DNA from 2 places in the Stenotrophomonas oleivorans genome. Region 2 is predicted to be linked to the other one. Evidence: riboswitches for the same ligand, from Rfam matches in the RefSeq annotation. Region 2 holds a riboswitch; the other holds the start of a gene.
The links. Region 2 has a riboswitch for glycine ahead of MG068_RS18680 (trimeric intracellular cation channel family protein). Riboswitches for the same ligand answer to the same signal wherever they lie in the genome.

Region 1 (10,448 bases), 720 kb from region 2:
CAGGCTCGGCAGCGGGAACGCAGCCAGTTCGCGCGGGTAGGCGTGGGTCCACTCGCTGGCGGTCACCGCGGTCGCGGTATGCGGCGCGTTCTTCAGCGGGTTGTCCTCGCGGTCCAGGCGGCCGTCTTCGATCGCGGTGATTTCCTCGCGGATCTGGATCATCGCGTCGATGAAGCGGTCCAGCTCGTGCAGCGATTCGCTCTCGGTCGGCTCGACCATCAGCGTGCCCGCCACCGGGAAGCTCAGGGTCGGGGCGTGGAAGCCGAAGTCGATCAGGCGCTTGGCCACGTCCTCGGCGCCGATGCCGCTGGTCTTCTCCAGCGGGCGCACGTCCAGGATGCACTCGTGTGCCACCAGGCCGTTGCGGCCGGTGTACAGGGTCTTGAAGTGCGGGGCCAGGCGCTTGGCGATGTAGTTGGCGTTGAGCTGCGCGACCTGGGTGGCCTTGCGCAGGCCGTCGCGGCCCATCATCGCGATGTACATCCAGCTGATCGGCAGGATCGAGGCGCTGCCGAAGCTGGCCGCGCTGACCATGCCGACCGGGCCGTTGTCACCCAGCTTGCCCGGCAGGAACGGGGCCAGGTGCTCCTTGACCGCGCACGGGCCGACGCCCGGGCCGCCACCACCGTGCGGGATGCAGAAGGTCTTGTGCAGGTTCAGGTGCGAAACATCCGAACCCCACTTGCCCGGCTTGGCCACGCCGACCAGGGCGTTCATGTTGGCACCGTCGGTGTACACCTGGCCGCCGTGCTTGTGGATGATCTCGCAGATCTCCACCACCTCCTCCTCGAACACGCCGTGCGTGGACGGGTAGGTCATCATGATCGCGGCCAGGCGGTCGCTGTACTTCTCGGCGTTGAGGCGGATGTCCTCGACGTCGACGTTGCCGTTGGCATCGGTCTTGGTCACCACCACCTTCATGCCGCACATCTGTGCCGAGGCCGGGTTGGTGCCGTGCGCCGAGTCCGGAATCAGGCAGATATCGCGATGTTCCTCACCGCGCGAGCGGTGGTAGGCGCGGATCGCCAGCAGGCCGGCGTACTCGCCCTGCGCGCCGGAGTTCGGCTGCAGGCTGACCGCGTCGTAGCCGGTGCATTCCACCAGCATCGCTTCCAGCGTGTCGATCAGTTCCTTGTAGCCCAGCGCCTGGTCGGCCGGCACCAGCGGGTGGATCTGCGAGAACTCCGGCCAGGTCACCGGGATCATCTCGGCGGTGGCGTTGAGCTTCATGGTGCACGAGCCCAGCGGGATCATCGTGCGGTCCATTGCCAGGTCCTTGTCGGCCAGCGAACGCAGGTAGCGCAGCAGCTCGTGCTCGCTGTGGTGGGTGTTGAACACCGGGTGGGTCAGGAACGCGGACTGGCGCAGCAGGCCGGCCGGCAGCGCATCGGCAGTGCTGGCATCCAGTGCGTCGACGTCCAGCGAGGCACCGAACACGGCAGCCACGGCGACGATGTCGGCGCGGGTAGTGGTCTCGTCCAGGCTGATGCCGACCGAGTCGCTGTCGATCGCGCGCAGGTTGTAGCCGGCGGCGCGGGCCTTGGCGTGGATCTCATCGGCGTGCACGCCGGTGACATGCAGGGTGTCGAAGAAGTCGCCACCGACCTGCACGCCTGCATTGCGCAGCGCTGCGGCCAGGATCGAGGCCAGGCGATGGGTCCGGCGGGCAATGCGGGTCAGGCCTTCCGGGCCGTGGTAGACGGCGTACATCGAGGCCATCACCGCCAGCAGCACCTGTGCAGTACAGATGTTGGAGGTGGCCTTCTCGCGGCGGATGTGCTGCTCGCGGGTCTGCAGGGTCAGGCGGTAGGCCGGGTTGCCCTGCGCGTCGATCGAGACGCCGATCAGGCGGCCCGGCATCGAGCGCTTGTAGGCGTCACGGCACGCCATGAAGGCGGCGTGCGGGCCACCGAAGCCGAACGGCACGCCGAAACGCTGGCTGTTGCCGACCACGATGTCCGCGCCCCATTCGCCCGGGGCGGCCAGCAGGGTCAGGGCCAGCAGGTCGGTGGCCACGGCCACCAGGCCGCCGCGTGCGTGCACGGCATCGACCAGCGCCTTGTAGTCGCCGACCTGGCCGAAGGTGTCCGGGTACTGCAGCAGCAGGCCGAAGGCTTCCGCTTCCAGCGCTTCGGCCGGGGTGCCCACGCGCAGCACGATGCCCATCGGTTCGGCACGCGTGCGCAGCAGTTCCAGCGTCTGCGGGTGCACGGCGTCGTGCACGAAGAAGGTGTCCGACTTCGACTTGGCCGAACGCTTGGCCAGGGTCATCGCTTCGGCGGCGGCAGTGGCTTCGTCCAGCAGCGAGGCGTTGGCGATTTCCATGCCGGTGAGGTCGGCGCACAGGGTCTGGAAGTTGATCAGCGCTTCCATGCGGCCCTGCGAGATTTCCGCCTGGTACGGGGTGTAGGCGGTGTACCAGGCCGGGTTTTCCAGGATGTTGCGCAGGATCACGTTCGGCGTGTGGGTACCGTAGTAGCCCTGGCCGATGAAGCTGCGCAGCACGGTGTTCTTGTCGGCGATCGCACGGATCTTCGCCAGTGCCTGCACTTCGGTCATCGACTCCGGCAGCGCCAGCGGCACCGGCGACTTGATCTTGGCCGGTACGATGGCATCGGTCATGCCATCCAGCGACGCGTGGCCGACGACATCGAGCATCTGCGCGATCTCGGCGTCGTTGGGGCCGATGTGGCGCTCGACGAACGCATTGTGGTGCTCGAGCTCACGCAGGGAAGGGGTGTTCTGGGACATGGCGAAGGATCCGTCAGGAAAGGGCACACGCACGGGCACAAGCCGCCGGTCGGCGGTCTGCGGGGCGCCCCTCTGTCCTTTTGCCTGAGAGTTTAAAAGCGCGGCGGACCGCAGCTTCGTGCCCCTTCGGCGCCGGATCGAACCGGTCTCTCCAGAGTTCTGTTACGGGTGGTATCGGGCCTGAGCGATTACGGGCGTTGCGCCTTCGGCAGCGGTGTTCCGCTTCTCCCACCGTGTTGCCCGCTGATTATAGCCCGTTGCGAGCCCGCCGGCCGCCTCCAGGCATGGCCGCCGCGCCTGAATGGCCGATGGCCCGGCCGTGCGTTTTGTGCACAGCTGCATGGCATCGGTCGCAATCCCCACCTATGATGGGCGGATACCCGAATTCATCTGGCGCCGTCCCTGCAGAAGGGGACCGGCGCCCGCCGTGCGTGCCGCGCATGGCCCTGCCGGACGCCTTCCCCATGACCGCCGCTGTTGCTCCCTCCACCCGCCGCATGGCCCTGCTGCTCGCCGGTCTGGCCATGTTCGGTCCGTTCTCGATCGACACCATCTTCCCGGCGTTCCCGCAGCTGGCCCAGCGCTTGGCGGTGGACGAAGTGGCGGTGCAACAGACCATCAGCGTGTACCTGCTGTTCTACGGCCTGATGAGCCTGGCGCACGGCCCGCTGTCCGATGCCTGGGGCCGCAAGCGGGTGATCCTCGGCGGCCTGGTGGTGTTCGTCGGCGCCTCGGTCGGCTGTGCGCTGTCCACTGACCTGACCACGCTGCTGGGCTTCCGCGCACTGCAGGGCCTGTCGGCAGGTGTCGGCATGATCGTCGGCCGAGCGGTGATCCGCGATCTCTACCATGGCCACGACGCGCAGCGCCTGATGAGCCAGGTGTCGATGCTGTTCGGCATCGCCCCGGCCATCGCACCGATCATCGGTGGCTGGATCCTGCTCAGTGGCGCCGGCTGGCCGCTGATCTTCTGGTTCCTGGTGGTGTTCGGGCTGGTCCTGCTGGCGGCCACTGCGCGCTACCTGCCGGAGACCCATCCGGTTGAAGCGCGCGTGCCGTTGTCGCCGCGCACGTTGATGCGTGATTACCTGCGCATCGGCTTCAACCCGCGCTTCCTGCGCCTGGCGCTGGCCGGCAGCATCGGCTTCGGTGGCATCTTCCTGTACATCTCCTCGGCGCCGGTGTTCGTGATGCAGCACCTGCATCTGGGCGAGGGCGGCTTCGCCTGGCTGTTCATCCCCACCATCGGCGGCATGACCACCGGCTCGTACCTGTCTGGGCGCATGGCCGGGCACACCACGCCTACCCGCCAGGTCGCCATCGGTTTCGGCCTGTGCGCGCTGTCGGTGCTGTTGAACGTCGGCTACGTGGCGCTGGCCCCGCAGTTCGTGCTGCCGTGGGCGGTGCTGCCGATCTTCCTGGGCGGCATGGGCATGGCGCTGATCTTCCCGATCCTGGCGCTGGCGGTGCTGGACATGTACCCGCACCAGCGCGGCCTGGCCTCGTCGCTGCAGGCCTTCGTGCAGCTGATGATCAGCACCGTGGTGGCCGGCGTGGTATCGCCGCTGCTGAGCGCCAGCCCGCTGCACCTGGCCTTGGGCCAGGCTGCGTTCTTCGGTGCTGGTTTCGTGTTCTGGTACTGGGAACACCAGCGTGAACGTGCGGCGCAGGCAGTCTGCACGGGTCACTGAGCAGCGTGCAGGGGTAGGGCAGGCCGCGACGCCGGCAGCGCTTGCGACGGGAAACCACCGGACTAGGCTGGGCACTCCAGCCAGCCGGTGCACGGGTGCACGACAGCCAGCCAATCCGATGTCGTTGCATGAGGTTCCCCCATGGCTGCGCAGCAGACCTACCGCCTGTTCGAGGTGGCGCTGAAGGAGCGCCGCGTTCTCTCCCCTTCCCTGGACCGCATGGTGTTCACCGGTGCCGACGTGGCGCGGATGAAAACCGAAGGCCCGGATCAGCGCATCAAGGTGTTCTTCCCCTTGCCCGGCCAGGAGGTGCCGCAGGTCCCCAGCGGTGACGACTGGTACCCACGCTATCGGGCGCTGCCGGACGATCAGCGCCCGCCGATGCGCACCTACACCATCCGCCAGCTGCGTGCGGAGCAGGGCGAGGTCGATGTCGATTTCGTCATCCACGGGGTGACCGGACCCGCTTCGCGCTGGGCCATGCATGCACGGCCGGGCGATCGCGTGGTGCTGCTGGCCCCCGACGCCGACTGTGCCGAGAGCAGCGAAGGCTGGGAGTGGAAGCCACCGGCCGGTGTCGGCCAGGTACTGCTGGTGGCCGATGAAACGGCGTTACCTGCGGTGGCGGGCATCCTCGAAGAGCTGGCGGCCATGCCTGATCCGCCGCGCACGCTGGCGTTGCTGGAAGTGGCCCAGGCCGGCGATGCGGTGCCGTTGAAAGCGCCGGGCACCGCCGAGCTGGTGTGGTTGCCGCGTGGGCAGGCCGCCTATGGCCAGCCGCTGCTGCAGGCGGTCCAGGAACGGCTGTCAGCGACCTCGAGCGTGCCTGCTGGCGATGCGCTGGAGGAGATCGACGTCGATACGCAGATCCTCTGGGAGCAGGCCGACACCTGCGTGGCCGGGCCGCTGTACGCCTGGGTGGCGGGCGAGGCGGGGGCGGTGATGGCGATCCGCCGCCATCTGGTGCGTGACTGCGGGCTGGACCGTCGCGCGATCACCTTCATGGGCTACTGGCGGCACGGCAAGGTGCTGGACTGACCATGCTGGATCGAGCACGCGTGAAGCAGCGCTGCGGGCGGGGTGCGCTATCCTTGCGCCCCCCTTCGCAGCGGTACCGCACCATGTCCACCAGCTCCAAGACCCGCCGCGACCAGCGCCGTCGCCAGGAAAAGCAGGCCGCCAACAAGGCCGCCGCGCAGGCATCGCCGGTGGAACCGCATGCCGAGCTGCGCGATGCGCAGCGCACCCTGCTGGCCGGTGTCGTGCGCCGTGACGGCGAATGGGTGCTGGGCATGGACGGCCGCATCGCTGGCCACAGCGAGAGCGCTGCGCAGGTGCTGGCGCTGATCATGCAGGCCGGTGAACTGCACGAGCGCAACGGCACGCCGGTGCGCCTGATGTACTCCGATGCGCTGCGCGATGCCGCGCAGGCCGAAGCGAAGGAGAAGGGCCAGACCTTCGAGGAATTCAAGGCCGAGCTGGCTGCGGCGATGGCGGCGAAGAAGAACAGCTGACAGGCTTTTCGGTAGAGCCGGCCGCTGGCCGGCTGCCCGTTGGGTCTTCATCGCGTGGTTGCCGGCCAGCGGCCGGCACTACCGGAAAGGGGCGGATCCTCGCGGACCCGCCCCTTTTCTCATTTCGCCGCCGGGGCCGCGTTGGCCTGCCAGCCGCACATCTGGCCTTCGTTTGATTGCTGTTTCGGTAGAGCCGGCCGCTGGCCGGCTGCCAGACAGATGTCCACCGTGCAGTTGCCGGCCAGCGGCCGGCACTACCGGAAAGGGGCGGATCCTCGCGGACCCGCCCCTTTTCTCAATTCGCCGCCGGGGCCGCGTTGGCCTGCCAGCCGCACATCTGGCCTTCGTTCTGCTGCTTCAGCCACTCGTTGACCGGGGTGAAGTACTCGATCATCGGGCCGGCATCGAGCTTGTCGGTACCGGTCAGCTCCTTCAGCGTGGCCTGCCACGGCTGGCTGGCACCCTTGCTCAGCATCGCCCAGTACTTCTGGCCGGCTTCCTTGTTGCCGTAGAAGGTGCACTCATGCAGCGGGCCCTTGTAGCCGGACGCGTCGCACAGGCCCTTGTAGAACTGGAACTGCAGGATGCGCGCCAGGAAGTAGCGGGTGTACGGGGTGTTGCCCGGCACGTGGTACTTCGCGCCCGGATCGAAGAATTCTTCGCCACGGGTGCTGGCCGGTGCCACGCCCTGGTACTTGGCCTTCAGGTCCCACCATGCCTTGTTGTAGTTGTCGGCGGTGATCGAACCGTCGAACACGCCCCAGCGCCAGCGGTCGATCATCAGCCCGAACGGCAGGAACGACACGCCCGACAGTGCCATGCGCATCTGGTTGTTGATGACCGCCTCGCGGCTTTCGGTCGGCGCATCGACCAGGCCGATCGAGCTGAGGTACTTGGGCGTCATCGCCAGCACGATGGTGTCGCCGATCGCCTCATGGAAGCCATCGTTGGCACCGCCCTGGAACAGCGGCGGAAGCGGGTTGTAGGCCAGGTCGTAATAGATGTGGCCCAGCTCGTGGTAGATGGTGGTGAAGTTCTCTTCGTTCGGCTTGATGCACATCTTGGTGCGCACGTCGCCTTCCATGTTCATGTCCCAGGCGCTGGCGTGGCAGACCACGTCGCGATCGTCGGGCTTGATGAACTGGGTCTTTTCCCAGTACGACTGCGGCAGCGACGGCATGCCCAGCGACACGTAGAAGTCCTGTGCGCGCTCGGTCATCTGCTTGGCGGTACGCAGTTCGGCCTCGCGCTGTGCCTTGTACTGCGCCGCTACGTTGGCGTCCTTGCCGGCCTTGGCCAGCGCTGCGCTCAGGTTGGTCTGGTACTGCTTTTCCAGCGCCGCGGTGATGTCCAGGCTGCCGGCACCCGGGTACGGTTCCAGCTGGTCCCACAGGTTCGACCAGTCCTGCTGCCACATGTTGCCGAGCAGGTGCGCGGCGATCAGGCCGTTGCCCACTTCGGCCTTGTCCTTGCCGTAGGTCTTGTCCAGCTTGCCGCGTGCATAGCAGTGCAGCTGCTCGTACATCGGCTTGACCTGCTCCCACAGGCGATCGGTTTCCGGGCCGATCTGCTCCGGCGGCATGTCGTAGCCGCTGCGCCACATCTGGCCGGCATCGGTGAAGCCCATGCCCTTGGCGCCTTCATTCACCAGGCCGACGAACTTCTGGTAGTCGCCGCGCATGCTCCTGGTGGTGCTGTGCCAGCCCTGCCAGGCGTCGAGCTGCTTGTCGTAGTCGCGGCTGCGTGCCAGCACCTGCTCCAGCTCGCCCAGCTGGCGGCAGGAGTTGGGATCGTTGGCATCGGTGCAGTACTTGCCGGCACCGTAGCTGCCTTCCATGCGGGTGGCGATCTGGGTCAGCTCGGCCAGCTTGGCCGGGTCACGCGGTGCCGGCATCGAGGACATCAGCTTCAGCAGGTGGATCGCGCGCTTGCTGTCCTCGCTCATCGGCTTGCCGTCGAACTTGGCGGCCTGTTCGATCCAGCTGTTGAGCTGGGTCAGCGAGCGCTCGTTGGCCTTGGCCGCGATGCGTTCCGAATCACTGTTGATGTACGTGGAGGACAGCCACTGCGCCGAGGTCATCTCCGGGTAGGCGGCCTTGAACTCGGTATTGATGCGGGCCACGAACTGGTCGGCGGTTTCGCCGGCCGGGGCGCTGCTGCTGGCGGTATCGGTGCCTGGGGCAGCTTCCTTCTTGCAGGCGGCCAGGGCCAGCGTGGCGGCGGCGATTGCCGAGGCCAGCAGGAGATGACGGTGTTTCACGGGAGGTCCTTGGGTGGTGAACGACGGCCGAAGGCTAGTGGGCCGTCGCTGCCACCGCAAGTGGCGGAAGTCGGTTGGGTTCGGCAGGGCTGCGCCCTGCACCTGCCGAAGCCTTCAAGCAACGTCAACGTCAGAAGCGGGTATTCCGTGGTTTGGCGGGGCGGTGTCGGAGTGCGGGGACGCCGCAAGTACGTCCCTGTAGGCTTGGCAGCCGCATCCATGCGGCTGACACCCCGCACTCCGACACCGATCCATGCGGCTGACACCCCGCACTCCGACACCGCCCCACCTCCGACAGATTCCGTGTGCTGTGGGTAGGTGTCGACCTTGGTCGACACATCTGTCAGATATCGAAATGAATCTGGGGTCAGATCCGGTTTCCTCCGGAAAACGGATCTGACCCCAAGGCCGTTCCATCAGATCGCGGAAAACTGTCGAAGGCGGGGTGGGTCCGGTGGCGGGGGTGTCAGCCGCATGGATGCGGCTGCCAAGCCTCCAGGGACGGATTCACGGCGTCCCCCGCCACCGGACCCACCCCGCCATCCCACGGAATGCACGCTGTTGCTGCTGCTTCGGCCGTTGCGGTTGCGGTTGCCTCTGCAGGTGCAGGGCTGCAAGCCCTGCCGAACAACCCTCAACCCTCGCAGTTGGCGAACACGTCGCGGTCGCGCTCGTACAGCGAGGTCTTCACCTGCATCAGGCCCAGCACCGACGGGAACAGGTTGTCATGGTCGGTGTAGGCCGCCGAACGCTTGCGCACGCACTGCAGGTCCAGCCCGCGGCTGCTGGCGAAGCCCTGCGAGAACCACATCGTCATCGGTACCCGGGTCTGCTCGGCCGGCGCGATGGCGTAGGGCACGCCATGCAGGAACAGGCCCTTCTCGCCCAGCGACTCGCCGTGGTCGGACAGGTAGAGCATCGCCGTGTCGTAGTCCTGCATGCCCTGCAGCGTACCGATGGTCTTGGTCAGGAAGTGATCGGTGTACAGCACGGCATTGTCGTAACTGTTGGTGATCTCTTCGCGCGAGCAGCGGCCGATGTCGCGGGTATCGCAGGTGGGGGTGAAGCGGCGGAACGCGGGCGGGTAGCGCTCGAAGTAGGCCGGGCCGTGGTTGCCCAGCTGATGCAGCACCACGACGCGGTCGCCCGGCTTTGCACGTACCTGGGTGGCCAGGTCCTGCAGCAGGATTTCATCCATGCAGCGGCCGTCAGCGCACAGGCCCGGGGTGGTCGCATCGGATAATGACTGGAAGTCCAGGCCTTCGCACACGCCCTTGCAGCCGGACTGGTTGTCACGCCACAGCGGCGTAATACCGGCACGGTTCAATACGTGCAGCAACGACTGGTGCGCGCGGATCTTCTTCTCGTCGTAGTCGTGACGACCCCATGGCGAGAACAGGCACGGCAGCGAAACCTCGGTGCTGGTGCCGCACGAGTGCATGTCCGGGAAATTGATCACGCTGGCCTGCGCCAGTTCCGGGGTGGTGTTGCGGCCACCGTTGAGCCCCCAGTTCTGCGCGCGCACGGTCTCGCCCATGACGATCACCAGCAGGCGCGGCTTGCTGGCCGGCGCGCGCGGGGTGGCCTTGGCATCGGTGCCGATCGGCAGCTTCGGCGCGCGCTGCACCGGGTTGTCACCGCGCAGTGCACGCGGCATGCCCAGCAGCACGTTGGCCGGTGTCGCGAGGTAGCGCACTTCGCGCTGGTTGCGCATCAGTGCCGAGACATCCTGGAACGAGATCAATGCGCCGCCCACCGCGGTCACTGCCGCCACGACCAGGAAGCCGACGCGCCAGAGCAGGCTGCGGCCCCAGCTGCGGCGGCGCAGCTGCACGCGCCACAGCACCGCCATCGGCAGCACTGCCAGCAACAGCACCGGCCACACCAGCGATATGGTCATCAGCTCGCGGCTTTCCTTGGGATCGGTCGCCAGCACGTTGCGCAGCATGTCCGCATCCAGGTAGATGTGGTAGCGGCTCATGTAATGCGCAGCGAATGCGGTCACCAGCAGCAACAGGCTGATCACCACCTTGGCGTTCCAGCGCCAGACCAGGATGCCCAGCAGCACGCCGTGCGCACCGAGCAGCAACAGCAGCAGCGACAGCGCGTAGCGCAGGCTGCCCGGATGGCTGGCCATCGCGCTGTGCCAGAACAGGCCATTGCCGGCCACTGCGAAGAACAGGCTGGTCAGTGTGATCAGTGCTTCGGTGGACAGCTGCGGCCGCCAGCGGC
Region 2 (10,448 bases):
CAGGCATAGATCAGCGAGCCCAGCGGGATGTCACCCATCGCGAACGTCTCGCCCGACAGCCACGGCTGTCTGGCCAACGTGGCATCGGCCATCGCCAGGTAGTCACCGGCACGCACGATGGCGGCATTGATGCGCGCTTCGTCGCGGTCAGCTGGGGCGGTGCGCATGATGCCCCAGATCAGGTCGGTGTACAGCGGCGCCATGCGCGAGGTGCTCCAGTCCATCCACTTCTCGGCCTGGGCGCGTTCCATCGGGTCTTCGGCGTACAGCGTGCCCAGCGCGTAGCGCGCACTCAGATAGCGCACGATGGTATTCGATTCCCACAGCGGCAGGCCATGGTCTTCGATCACCGGCACCAGGCTGTTGGGATTCATCGCCAGGTACTCCGGCGTCTGCGTGCCGCCGTGGCTGCCACCGACTTCGATGGACTCATACGGCAGGCCGATTTCCTCGGCGCACCACAGCACCTTGCGGACGTTGCTGGAATTGCGGCGGCCCCAGATCTTCAACATGCGGGTTTTTTCCTTGCTGGCAATGCGAGCGGCAACGATACGCCTGATCGGAGTGGGTGTGTGGGTGGCGGATGCGGGATCTGGCATCTGGGGCTTGCCGGCCAGCGGCCGGCACTACCGGTTCCTTTCCGGCCAGCGGCCGGCACTACCGGTTTTTCTTCGGCAGCGCGCGCACGTAGGAGGACTTGCCGTCCTTCTTCAGCTCGAACAGGCCGATCGCTGCCAGCAGGTCACTGAGCTTGCCGTAACCGTAGTTGCGCGGATCGAACGAGGCCTGGTTGCCGATCTGGCTGCCGACCGGGCCAAGGTGCGACCAGCCATCCTCGCCCTCGGCCGAGGACACCGCACGGCGCAGCATCTTCACCAGCCGCGTATCGCTGCGCATTTCCGCGCCGCTCTTGCGTGGACGCGCATCGTCGTTGGCCACTGGCTCGTTCGGTGCCTGTTCGTTCGATGACTGTTCGGTATCCTGCACGCTGGCATGGGTCTGGCCCAGCGCTTCCAGATAGGTGAACTTCGAACACGCATTGACGAACGGTTCCGGCGTTTTCTTCTCGCCGAAGCCATAGACCTTCACGCCATCGGTCAGCAGGCGCATCACCATCGGGGTGAAGTCGGCATCGCTGGACACGATGGCGAAGCCATCCAGATTGCGCGCGTACAGCAGGTCCATGGCATCGATCACCATCGCCATGTCCGACGCGTTCTTGCCTTTGCTGTAGGCGAACTGCTGGATCGGGCGGATCGCATATTCGTGCAGCACGGCCTCCCAACCCTTCAACCGCGGGCTCTTCCAGTTGCCATAGGCGCGGCGCACGTTGGCCACGCCGTAGCGGGCGACTTCGGCCAGGACCTCGTCGATCTTCGAGGCCGGCGCGTTGTCGGCGTCGATCAACAGGGCGATGCGCTTTTCCGGTTCGCTCATGGACTCCTCGCGGGCGGTTGCCTGAACCCGAGTATCGCCGATCCACGCGGGCGCTGACGTGACAGGGCGCCATCGTGCGAAGATGCCAGGCGCTTCCCCCAATGCCCCCACTGGAGTGAGTCGATGAGTCGCGAGCGCGTTCCCCACCTGGTTGTTGTCGGCGGCGGTTTTGCCGGTCTCTGGGCCACCCGTGCCCTGGCCCGCGAGCGCATACGCATCACCCTGGTCGACCGCCGCAACCACCATCTGTTCCAGCCACTGCTGTACCAGGTGGCCACCGCCGGCCTGTCCGCGCCGGACATCGCCGCGCCGCTGCGCCACATCCTCGGCCACCAGCGCAATGTGGAAGTCCGCCTGGGCGAAGTGGTGACCATCGACAAGCAGGCCCGGCAGATCCGCATGGCCGATGGCAGCACGCTGGACTACGACAGCCTGCTGCTGGCTACCGGCGCCACCCACGCCTACTTCGGCAACGACCAATGGGCCGATGATGCGCCCGGGCTGAAGACGCTGGACGATGCCATCGCACTGCGCCGCAAGCTGCTGCTGGCGTTCGAGCGCGCCGAGGCCGAGCCGGACCCGGCGAAGAAAGCGGCGTGGTTGAGCTTTGCCGTGGTCGGCGGCGGCCCCACCGGTGTTGAACTGGCCGGTACCTTGGCCGAAATCGCGCGGCATACGCTGCGCAACGAGTTCCGCCATATCGATCCGGCCAGCGCCAAGGTGCGGCTGGTCGAAGCCGGCCCGCGCGTGTTGTCTTCGTTCCCGGAAGTGCTTTCGCTGAAGGCAAGGCGGCAACTGGAAAAACTGGGTGTGGAGGTGCTGACCGGTACCCCGGTGAGCGACATCGACAGCCAGGGTTTCAAGCTCGGCGATCAGTTCGTACCGGCCCGCACCGTGGTGTGGGCCGCCGGCGTGGCCGCTTCACCGCTGGCGCGCACGCTGGAGGTGCCACTGGACCGCGCTGGACGCGTGCAGGTGCAACCCGACCTCACCCTGCCTGGGCACCCCGAGCTGTTCGTGGCCGGTGACCTGGCCGCACTGAACCAGGCCAATGGCAAGCCGGTGCCCGGCGTCGCGCCCGCCGCCAAGCAGATGGGCAAGTACGTGGCCGAGGTGATCCGCGCGCGTCTGCATGGCAAGGCCGCACCGGGGCCGTTCAAGTACGCCGACTTCGGCAACCTCGCCACCATCGGCCGCATGGCCGCGATCGTGCACCTGGGCCGGCTGCAACTCTCGGGCGTCCTCGCCTGGTGGTTCTGGCTGGCCGCACACGTGTTCTTCCTGATCGGCTTCCGCAACCGCATCGTGGTGCTGCTGAACTGGGCCGTGGCGTACTGGAGCTACCAGCGCAGCGCGCGCATCATCTTCGGTGATGATCAGGAAGACCGGCGACCCCGACGGTAGTGCCGGCCGCTGGCCGGCTGCTGCGCGGTCGGATCCCTTTCCGCAGGAAAGGGCTCTGACCCCGTCAACACCATCCACGCATGGCGTGGATCTACCGGTTCATCGGGCCACCTGGCACCCGCCGTTTCGACCAGGTGCGGCAGAAATCCTCCTTCCTCGCGGTGTCGGCAATCTGTGCGGCACTCCAATGCCGGGTGATCCAGATCGTCAATGCGGTGCTGCTCAGATGCCAGCGCGGCATGCAGTGCCGAGGCTGCCGCCACAGGTGGCGTCGGGCAATCCAGTAAGCCTCCCGCTCCACTTCAGGCACCTTCTTCTGCATCACGTCCTTGTCGAAGAACTGCGCGGCGAAGCGCCAGGGGTTCATCGGCTGGTATCCCGCCCGTGGTTCACTACTGCACGCAGCCACACCACTGGGCACGCGGTCCGCCGGCTTCGGCCGGCCTTCCACCAGCGCCAGTCCGAGCAGGTACAACAGGCCAGGCAGCAGTGCGATGCCGGCGACCACCACGATGACTGACAGCCACGCTTTCCCCGCCGCACCCATCGCTCACTGCGCCTTTGGTTTCGCGTACCACAGTGCGTTGACGATGACCCAGCGCTGGTCGAAGCGGCCCATGTGGAAGTAGTCGACGAACCACGGGGTTTCCAGCCGCACCGAGGCGGCGTTGCCGGTCACGTCCAGCACCGTGCAGCGGCGGTCCCATTGATCCTTCGGGGTCTTCAGCGCGCCCTGCTTCGTCAACGCGACCAGCTCTTCCTTCGACATGCGGCGCAGGCCCAGGCGTTCGTCGGGTGTATCGCCGAGCACCGCGCGCTTGGCCAGGTCCGGGTGCAGGGAGCGGGCGACGCGCTGCGGGTCGGCCTCCAGCTGGCCGTCGACGTAATCGTGGCAGGTGGCTTCGATGGCCGCGATGGTGGCCGGGTCGGCGGCAGGGCTCGTTGCTGCGGAAAGAGCGAACAGCAGGGCAATCGTGGACATCCGGGTCTCCAGCTCTGGGCGCGGGGCGATCATGGCATGGGCAAGCCGCATCCACGCATGGCGTGGATCTACTGCATCAGGCCCATTTCGTCGACGCTCAGCTGCATGTACAGGAACGCGGCCGCTTCGTCGGTCATCGGCTGGCCCTGCGGGAAACTGTCGAGCCAGGCGGAGATGCGCGCATGCCGATGCTTCAGCGCATCAGCTATCGCGCGCTTTTCCGCGTCGGTGGCATGTTCCTGCATCTCATCGCGCAGCAGGTCATCGCCGATGCCCCATTTTTCGGCCAGCGGGATCAGGTCGACCAGATCGGGCGGCACCTGGTCGCGGCGCAGGTGGATGGGCTCGGGCGTGTCCGGGCCGCGCTGTGCGGCCAGTTCGGCGGCGCTGCCGATCTGCCCGTGCTGCAGCGGTGGCGGAGTCTGGGCGCAGGCCGACAGGGTGATACAGAACGTCAACATCAGCATCCAGCAGGATTTCATCGGACCGCTTCCTGTGTCGATGGATGTGGCGATGATGGCATGGCCCAGCACACCATCCACGCATGGCGTGGATCTACAGGACCGGCGCCTGCAGCCAGGCCAGCTTGCGTTCGCGCGGCTGCTGCTTGAGCTGCCACTCGGCCCGCGAGGCGGCGGCCCGGTCCGGGTACTCGCGCACGGCCAGCACGCGCAGTGGCGGCCGTGCCCGGGTGTAGCGCGCGCCCTTGCCGGCCTGGTGGGCGGCGAAACGCGCCTCCACATCGGTGCTGATGCCGGCGTAGTAGCTGCCATCGCGGCATTCGAGCAGGTACAGGAACCACGGGCGGAGGGACGGGGCCATGCCCGGATTATGCCGTGCTGCACTGCAGCGGATATACTGGCGCCCGAATGCAGGAGAGAGGCGCCGCGCTGGCGCCCGCCGAAGGCGCAGGCTCCCATGATCGCTCAGGCCGGTGGGCTGGAATCCCACCAACCATGCATTCGACTCGCCGAGCTGGAGAGAGGTCACCGGGCACGCCCGGGACGATCCGCCGAAGGGGCACGCGGCCAACGCCGCTGAACTCTCAGGCAAAAGGACAGCGGGAGCGGCACCGGTCATCGTCATCCCGTCATTGCGCAGGCAGTGGCGGTAGTCGCGCATGGCCGGCCCCACCGCGCCCGGAGCCTGTCCCATGCTGCTGTCCATCATCTACCTGATCGCCATTTCCGCCGAAGCCATGACCGGCGCGCTGTCCGCCGGCCGTCGCCGCATGGACCTGTTCGGGGTGGTCATGATCGCCTGCGTCACCGCCCTCGGGGGCGGTTCGCTGCGCGACATCCTGCTCGGCCACTACCCGCTGGGCTGGGTGAAGCATCCCGAGTACCTGGGCTTCACCGTGTGCGCGGCGCTGATCGCCACCTGGGTGGCGCGCTGGATGCACCACTTCCGCCGCACCTTCCTGGTGCTCGATGGCCTGGGCCTGATCGCCTTCACCCTGATCGGCTGCTCGATCGCGCGCGAGGCCGGCCATGCCATGCCGATCGTGCTGATCGCCGGCATGCTGACCGGCGCGTTCGGCGGCGTGCTGCGCGACATTCTCTGCAACGAGGTGCCGCTGATCTTCCAGAAGGAGCTGTACGCGATCATCGCGCTGCTGACCGGCGCGGCCTACCTGTTGCTGCTGCACTGGGGCGTGGCCGACGCCACCGCGATCCTGTGCTGCCTCGGCGGCGGCTTCGCGCTGCGCCTGCTGGCGATCCACTACCGCTGGGAAATGCCGAAGTTCGTCTATCACGACGAAGTGCATTGATTGTTTGACGATAGTGCCGGCCGCTGGCCGGCAACACGGCACGCGCCCGCAGATTCCGGCAGGTTGCCGGCCAGCGGCCGGCACTACCGAATGCGTTGCATGACCATGGTCATGCGGCATTGGCCGGGGTGATTGGCTACCATTGTCACCCCGTCGCTGCCGCGACGGCATCCAGCCACGCCGCGCCCGCGGCCCCGCCAGACAACTCCCTCCCCGCTGCCCGTGGTGCCGTGAACGCGCCGACGGGCCCGCATGTCCCTGCGCGCGCAGGGCGCAGGATGCCCCATGTCTGTCGCCGAAAATTCCCGCTTCCGTCGTGCCCGCCTGTTGTGGGCGGTGCTGGCCATCGCCCTCGTCGCCGTTCTGGCGTGGTGGCTGTGGCCCCGGAATGGCGCCGGCAGCAGCGACGATGCGCCGGGCAAGACGGTGCCGGTACGCGTGGCACGCGCCAGCGCCGAGCCGCTGGTGCTGCGCCTGAAGGCGGTCGGTACGGTCACCCCGCTGCACAGCGTGGTGGTACGCAGCCGCGTGGATGGCGAACTGCTACGGCTGCATTTCCAGGAAGGCCAGCAGGTGAAGGCCGGCGATCTGCTGGCGCAGATCGACCCGCGCCCGTATGAAGTGAAGCTGGCACAGGCGCAGGGTACCCAGCAGCAGAATCTGGCCGAGCTGGAAAACGCCGAGCGCCAGCTGCAGCGCTACCGCGAACTGCAGAAGCAGAACTACGTGTCCGGGCAGGAACTGAGCGACCAGCAGAGCAAGGTGCGCCAGCTGCAGGGCCGCCGCCTCAGCGATCAGGCGTCTGTTGATGAAGCGCGCCTGCAGCTGCAGTACACCCGCATCACCGCGCCGGTCAGTGGCCGCGTCGGGCTGCGCCGGTTGGACGTGGGCAACCTGGTGCGCGCCAGCGATGCCGAAGGCCTGGTGACGCTGGCGCAGACCGCGCCGATCAGCGTGCTGTTCACCGTGCCCGAACCCGAGCTGCCTGCGCTGCTCGATGCCGTGCAGGCGCAACCGGCACTGGCGGTGGAAACCTGGGACCGCGAAGAACGCCGGCAGCTGGCCCGCGGCTCGCTGTCCAGCGTCGACAACCGCATCGATACCACCACCGGCACGTTGAAACTGCGTGCGCACTTCGACAACCACGATCTGGCGCTGTTCCCCAACCAGTTCGTCAACGTCCGCCTGCAGCTGGGCGAGCAGCCCGCGCTGCTGATTCCCGATGCCGCCGTGCAGTTCGGCAGCCAGGGCAACTACGTGCATATCGTCGACAAGGACAGCAAGGCACAACGCCGCACCGTGGTGCTCGGTCCAGCCGATGATGGACGCGTGGCCGTGCGCTCCGGGCTGGCCGCAGGGGACAAGGTGGTGATCGAAGGCATCGACGGGCTGGAAGATGGCACGGCGGTGGAGATCATCACCGAGGAGGCCGCGACCAAGGCCGGCGCATGAACCTCTCGCGCCCGTTCATCCTGCGCCCGGTCGCAACGACTCTCCTGATGGTGGCGCTGCTGCTGTCCGGCGTGCTGGCCTATCGCCTGCTGCCGGTGGCGGCGCTGCCGCAGGTCGATTACCCGATCATCCAGATCACCACGCTGTATCCGGGGGCCAGCCCCGAACTGACCACACGCACCATCACCGCACCGCTGGAGCGCCAGCTCGGCCAGATTCCCGGCCTGAAACAACTGTCGTCGACCAGTTCCGGTGGCGCCTCGGTCATTACCCTGCAGTTCGGGCTGGAGGTGTCGCTGGGTGTGGCCGAGCAGGACGTGCAGGCCGCCATCAACGCGGCGGGCAGCTTCCTGCCCGGGGACCTGCCTGTGCCGCCGGTGTACCGCAAGGTCAACCCGGCCGACACCCCCATCCTGACCTTGGCGGTGACCTCGCAAGGCCTGTCGCTGCCGCAGGTGCACGATCTGGTGGATACGCGCATCGCCCAGCGCCTGGCGCAGTTGCCCGGCGTCGGCCTGGTCAGCCTGGCCGGTGGCCAGCGCCCGGCGGTGCGCATCCAGGTCAATCCAGCGGCGCTGGCCGCCAACAACCTGGGCATGGACCACATCCGCACCGCCATCGCCGCCGCCAACGTCAACCTGCCCAAGGGCAGTTTCGATGGCCCGATCCGCGCGGTGATGCTCGATGCCAACGATCAGATGCGCAGCGTGGATGAGTACCGTGCCCTGGTACTGGCCTGGCGCGACGGCGCGCCGCTGCGGCTGGGCGATGTAGCCACCATTACCGATGGCGCCGAGAACCGGCAGCTGGCCGCCTGGAGCGGCACCACCCCGGCAGTGCTGGTGAACATCCAGCGTCAGCCCGGCGCCAACGTGATCGCCGTGGTCGAGCAGGTGCGTACGCTGCTGCCGCAGCTGCAGGCCACGCTGCCCGCCGGTGTGCAGATGAATGTAATGAGCGACCGTACCGAATCGATCCGCGCGTCGGTGCGCGGCGTGCAGAAGGAACTGGTACTGGCCATCGGCCTGGTGGTGCTGGTCACCTGGGTGTTCCTGCGCAATCTGCCGGCCACGCTCATTCCCAGCGTCGCGGTGCCGCTGTCGCTCATCGGCACCTTCGCGGTGATGCTGCTGGCCTGCTATTCGCTCAACAACCTCACGCTGATGGCGCTGACCATCGCCACCGGCTTCGTGGTGGACGATGCCATCGTGATGCTGGAGAACATCGCCCGCCATCTGGAGGAAGGCGAAAGCCCCCGCGATGCAGCGCTGAAAGGCGCAGCCGAGATCGGCTTCACCCTGGTGTCGCTGACTGTTTCGCTGATCGCGGTGCTGATCCCGCTGCTGTTCATGGCCGACCTGGTGGGTGCACTGTTCCATGAGTTCGCAGTGACACTGGCTGTAGCCATCGGCATTTCGCTGGTGGTCTCGCTGACGCTGACGCCGATGCTGTGCGCGCGGTTCCTGAAGCCGCACGCGAAGACTGCACATGCGCCCGATGTCTTCGACCGCGTCATCGGCCTCTACGACCGCCAGCTGCGCTGGGTGCTGCAGCGCCAGCCGCTGATGTTGCTGGCCACCGTTGCCACCCTCGCACTGACCGTGGCGCTGTACTTCGCCGTGCCCAAGGGTTTCTTCCCGGTGCAGGATGCCGGCCTGGTGCAGGGCATCAGCGAAGCGCCGCAGGCGATCTCATTCCAGGCCATGCGCGAGCGCCAGCAGGCGCTGGCGGCGGCCATCGAAGCCGACGAGGCGGTGGCCAGCGTCTCGTCCTACATCGGCGTGGACGGCAACAATGCCACGCTCAATACCGGCCGCCTGCTGATCGAGTTGAAACCGCACGGCGACCGCGACGGCGCCGCCGTGGTGATGGCACGCCTGCAACAGCGCGTGTCGAGGATCCCCGGCATCACCCTGTACCTGCAGCCGGTGCAGGAGCTGGGCATCGAAGACCGCATCAGCCGCACCCAGTACCAGTTCACCCTGACCACGCCGGATCTTGAAACACTGGAACGCTGGACCCCGAAGCTGCTGCAGGCGCTACGCCAGCAACCGGCACTGCGCGATGTCGCCAGCGATCTGCAGATGCAGGGTCGGCAGGCACGCGTAGCGATCGACCGCGATGCGGCGGCGCGCCTGGGCGTAAGCGTGGAAGCAGTAGCCGATGCGCTGTACGACGCCTATGGGCAGCGCCAGATCTCGACCATCTTCACCCAGGCCAGCCAATACCGGGTGGTGCTGGAAGCCGATCCGGCGCGCCAGCCGGGACCGGAAGCCATCACCGGCCTGCGCGTGCGCAACAGCGCCGGGCAGACCGTACCGCTGGGTTCGGTAGCGCGGGTAGAGGTGGGTCCGTCCGCACTGCTGCGCAATCACGTGGGCCAGTTCCCGGCGGCCACGCTGTCGTTCAATCTTGCCCCGGGTGCTTCGCTGGGCGAAGCGGTGGATGCCGTGCACGCCGCGCGCGCACAGGTGAACCTGCCGCAGAGCATCGAACTTCGCCTGCAGGGTGCCGCAGCGGCCTTCAGCAGCTCGCTGTCGTCCACGCTGTGGCTGATCCTGGCGGCCGTGGTGGTGATGTACATCGTGCTGGGCGTGCTCTACGAGAGCTTCATCCATCCGATCACCATCCTCTCCACCCTGCCCTCGGCCACCGTGGGTGCATTGGCCGCACTGTGGCTGAGCGGACGCAGCCTGGACCTGATCGCGGTGATCGGCATCGTGCTGCTGATCGGGCTGGTGAAGAAGAACGCGATCATGATGATCGACTTCGCGCTGGACGCGCAGCGCACACGCGGCATGTCACCGCGCGAGGCGATTCATCAGGCCGCGCTGCTGCGCTTCCGGCCGATCCTGATGACCACGCTGGCTGCACTGTTCGGCGCGGTGCCGCTGATGCTGGCCAGCGGTTCCGGCGCCGAACTGCGGCAGCCACTGGGCTGGGTGATGGTGGGCGGACTGCTGGTCAGCCAGGTGCTGACCCTGTTCACCACGCCGGTGATCTACCTGGCCTTCGACCGCCTGCAGCGTGGCCGTGCAGCGTCCCCGGTGGCGGTTGACGAGGCGCGCGCGTGAACCCCATCGCGCGCCTGGCGCAGGCCTGCGTGCAGCGCCCGGTAGCGACGATCCTGCTGGCGGTGGCGCTGGTGCTGGCCGGCCTGCTGGCATTGCGCCTGTTGCCGGTGGCGCCACTGCCGCAGGTCGACTACCCGGCCATCGAAGTCAGCGCCAGCCTGCCCGGCGCCTCGCCCGAGTCGATGGCAGCCACCGTCGCCACGCCGCTGGAGCGCGCATTGGGCAGCCTGCCCGGCATCTCACGCATCGACTCGGCCAGCACCCAGGGCCAGACCCAGATCGAACTGAAGTTCGTACTCGGCCGCGACATCGATGAGGCAGCGCGTGA

Region 1: another riboswitch for glycine. It lies ahead of gcvP (aminomethyl-transferring glycine dehydrogenase); the one in region 2 lies ahead of MG068_RS18680 (trimeric intracellular cation channel family protein).

The regions. Positions count from the first base shown of each region.
Region 1 is NZ_CP031167.1:3,314,060-3,324,507, reverse strand. It holds gene gcvP (aminomethyl-transferring glycine dehydrogenase) at 1-2,751, opposite strand, end outside; glycine riboswitch at 2,814-2,916, opposite strand; gene MG068_RS15535 (multidrug effflux MFS transporter) at 3,216-4,442, shown strand; gene MG068_RS15530 (siderophore-interacting protein) at 4,584-5,480, shown strand; gene MG068_RS15525 (hypothetical protein) at 5,564-5,956, shown strand; gene MG068_RS15520 (M2 family metallopeptidase) at 6,252-8,216, opposite strand; gene MG068_RS15510 (phosphoethanolamine transferase) at 8,851-10,448, opposite strand, start outside.
Region 2 is NZ_CP031167.1:4,038,352-4,048,799, forward strand. It holds gene MG068_RS18645 (glutathione S-transferase family protein) at 1-512, opposite strand, end outside; gene MG068_RS18650 (NYN domain-containing protein) at 658-1,437, opposite strand; gene MG068_RS18655 (NAD(P)/FAD-dependent oxidoreductase) at 1,561-2,841, shown strand; gene MG068_RS18660 (hypothetical protein) at 2,933-3,388, opposite strand; gene MG068_RS18665 (nuclear transport factor 2 family protein) at 3,392-3,823, opposite strand; gene MG068_RS18670 (hypothetical protein) at 3,892-4,284, opposite strand; gene MG068_RS18675 (GIY-YIG nuclease family protein) at 4,379-4,645, opposite strand; glycine riboswitch at 4,686-4,775, shown strand; glycine riboswitch at 4,789-4,892, shown strand; gene MG068_RS18680 (trimeric intracellular cation channel family protein) at 4,977-5,594, shown strand; gene MG068_RS18685 (MdtA/MuxA family multidrug efflux RND transporter periplasmic adaptor subunit) at 5,880-7,046, shown strand; gene MG068_RS18690 (multidrug efflux RND transporter permease subunit) at 7,043-10,120, shown strand; gene MG068_RS18695 (efflux RND transporter permease subunit) at 10,117-10,448, shown strand, end outside.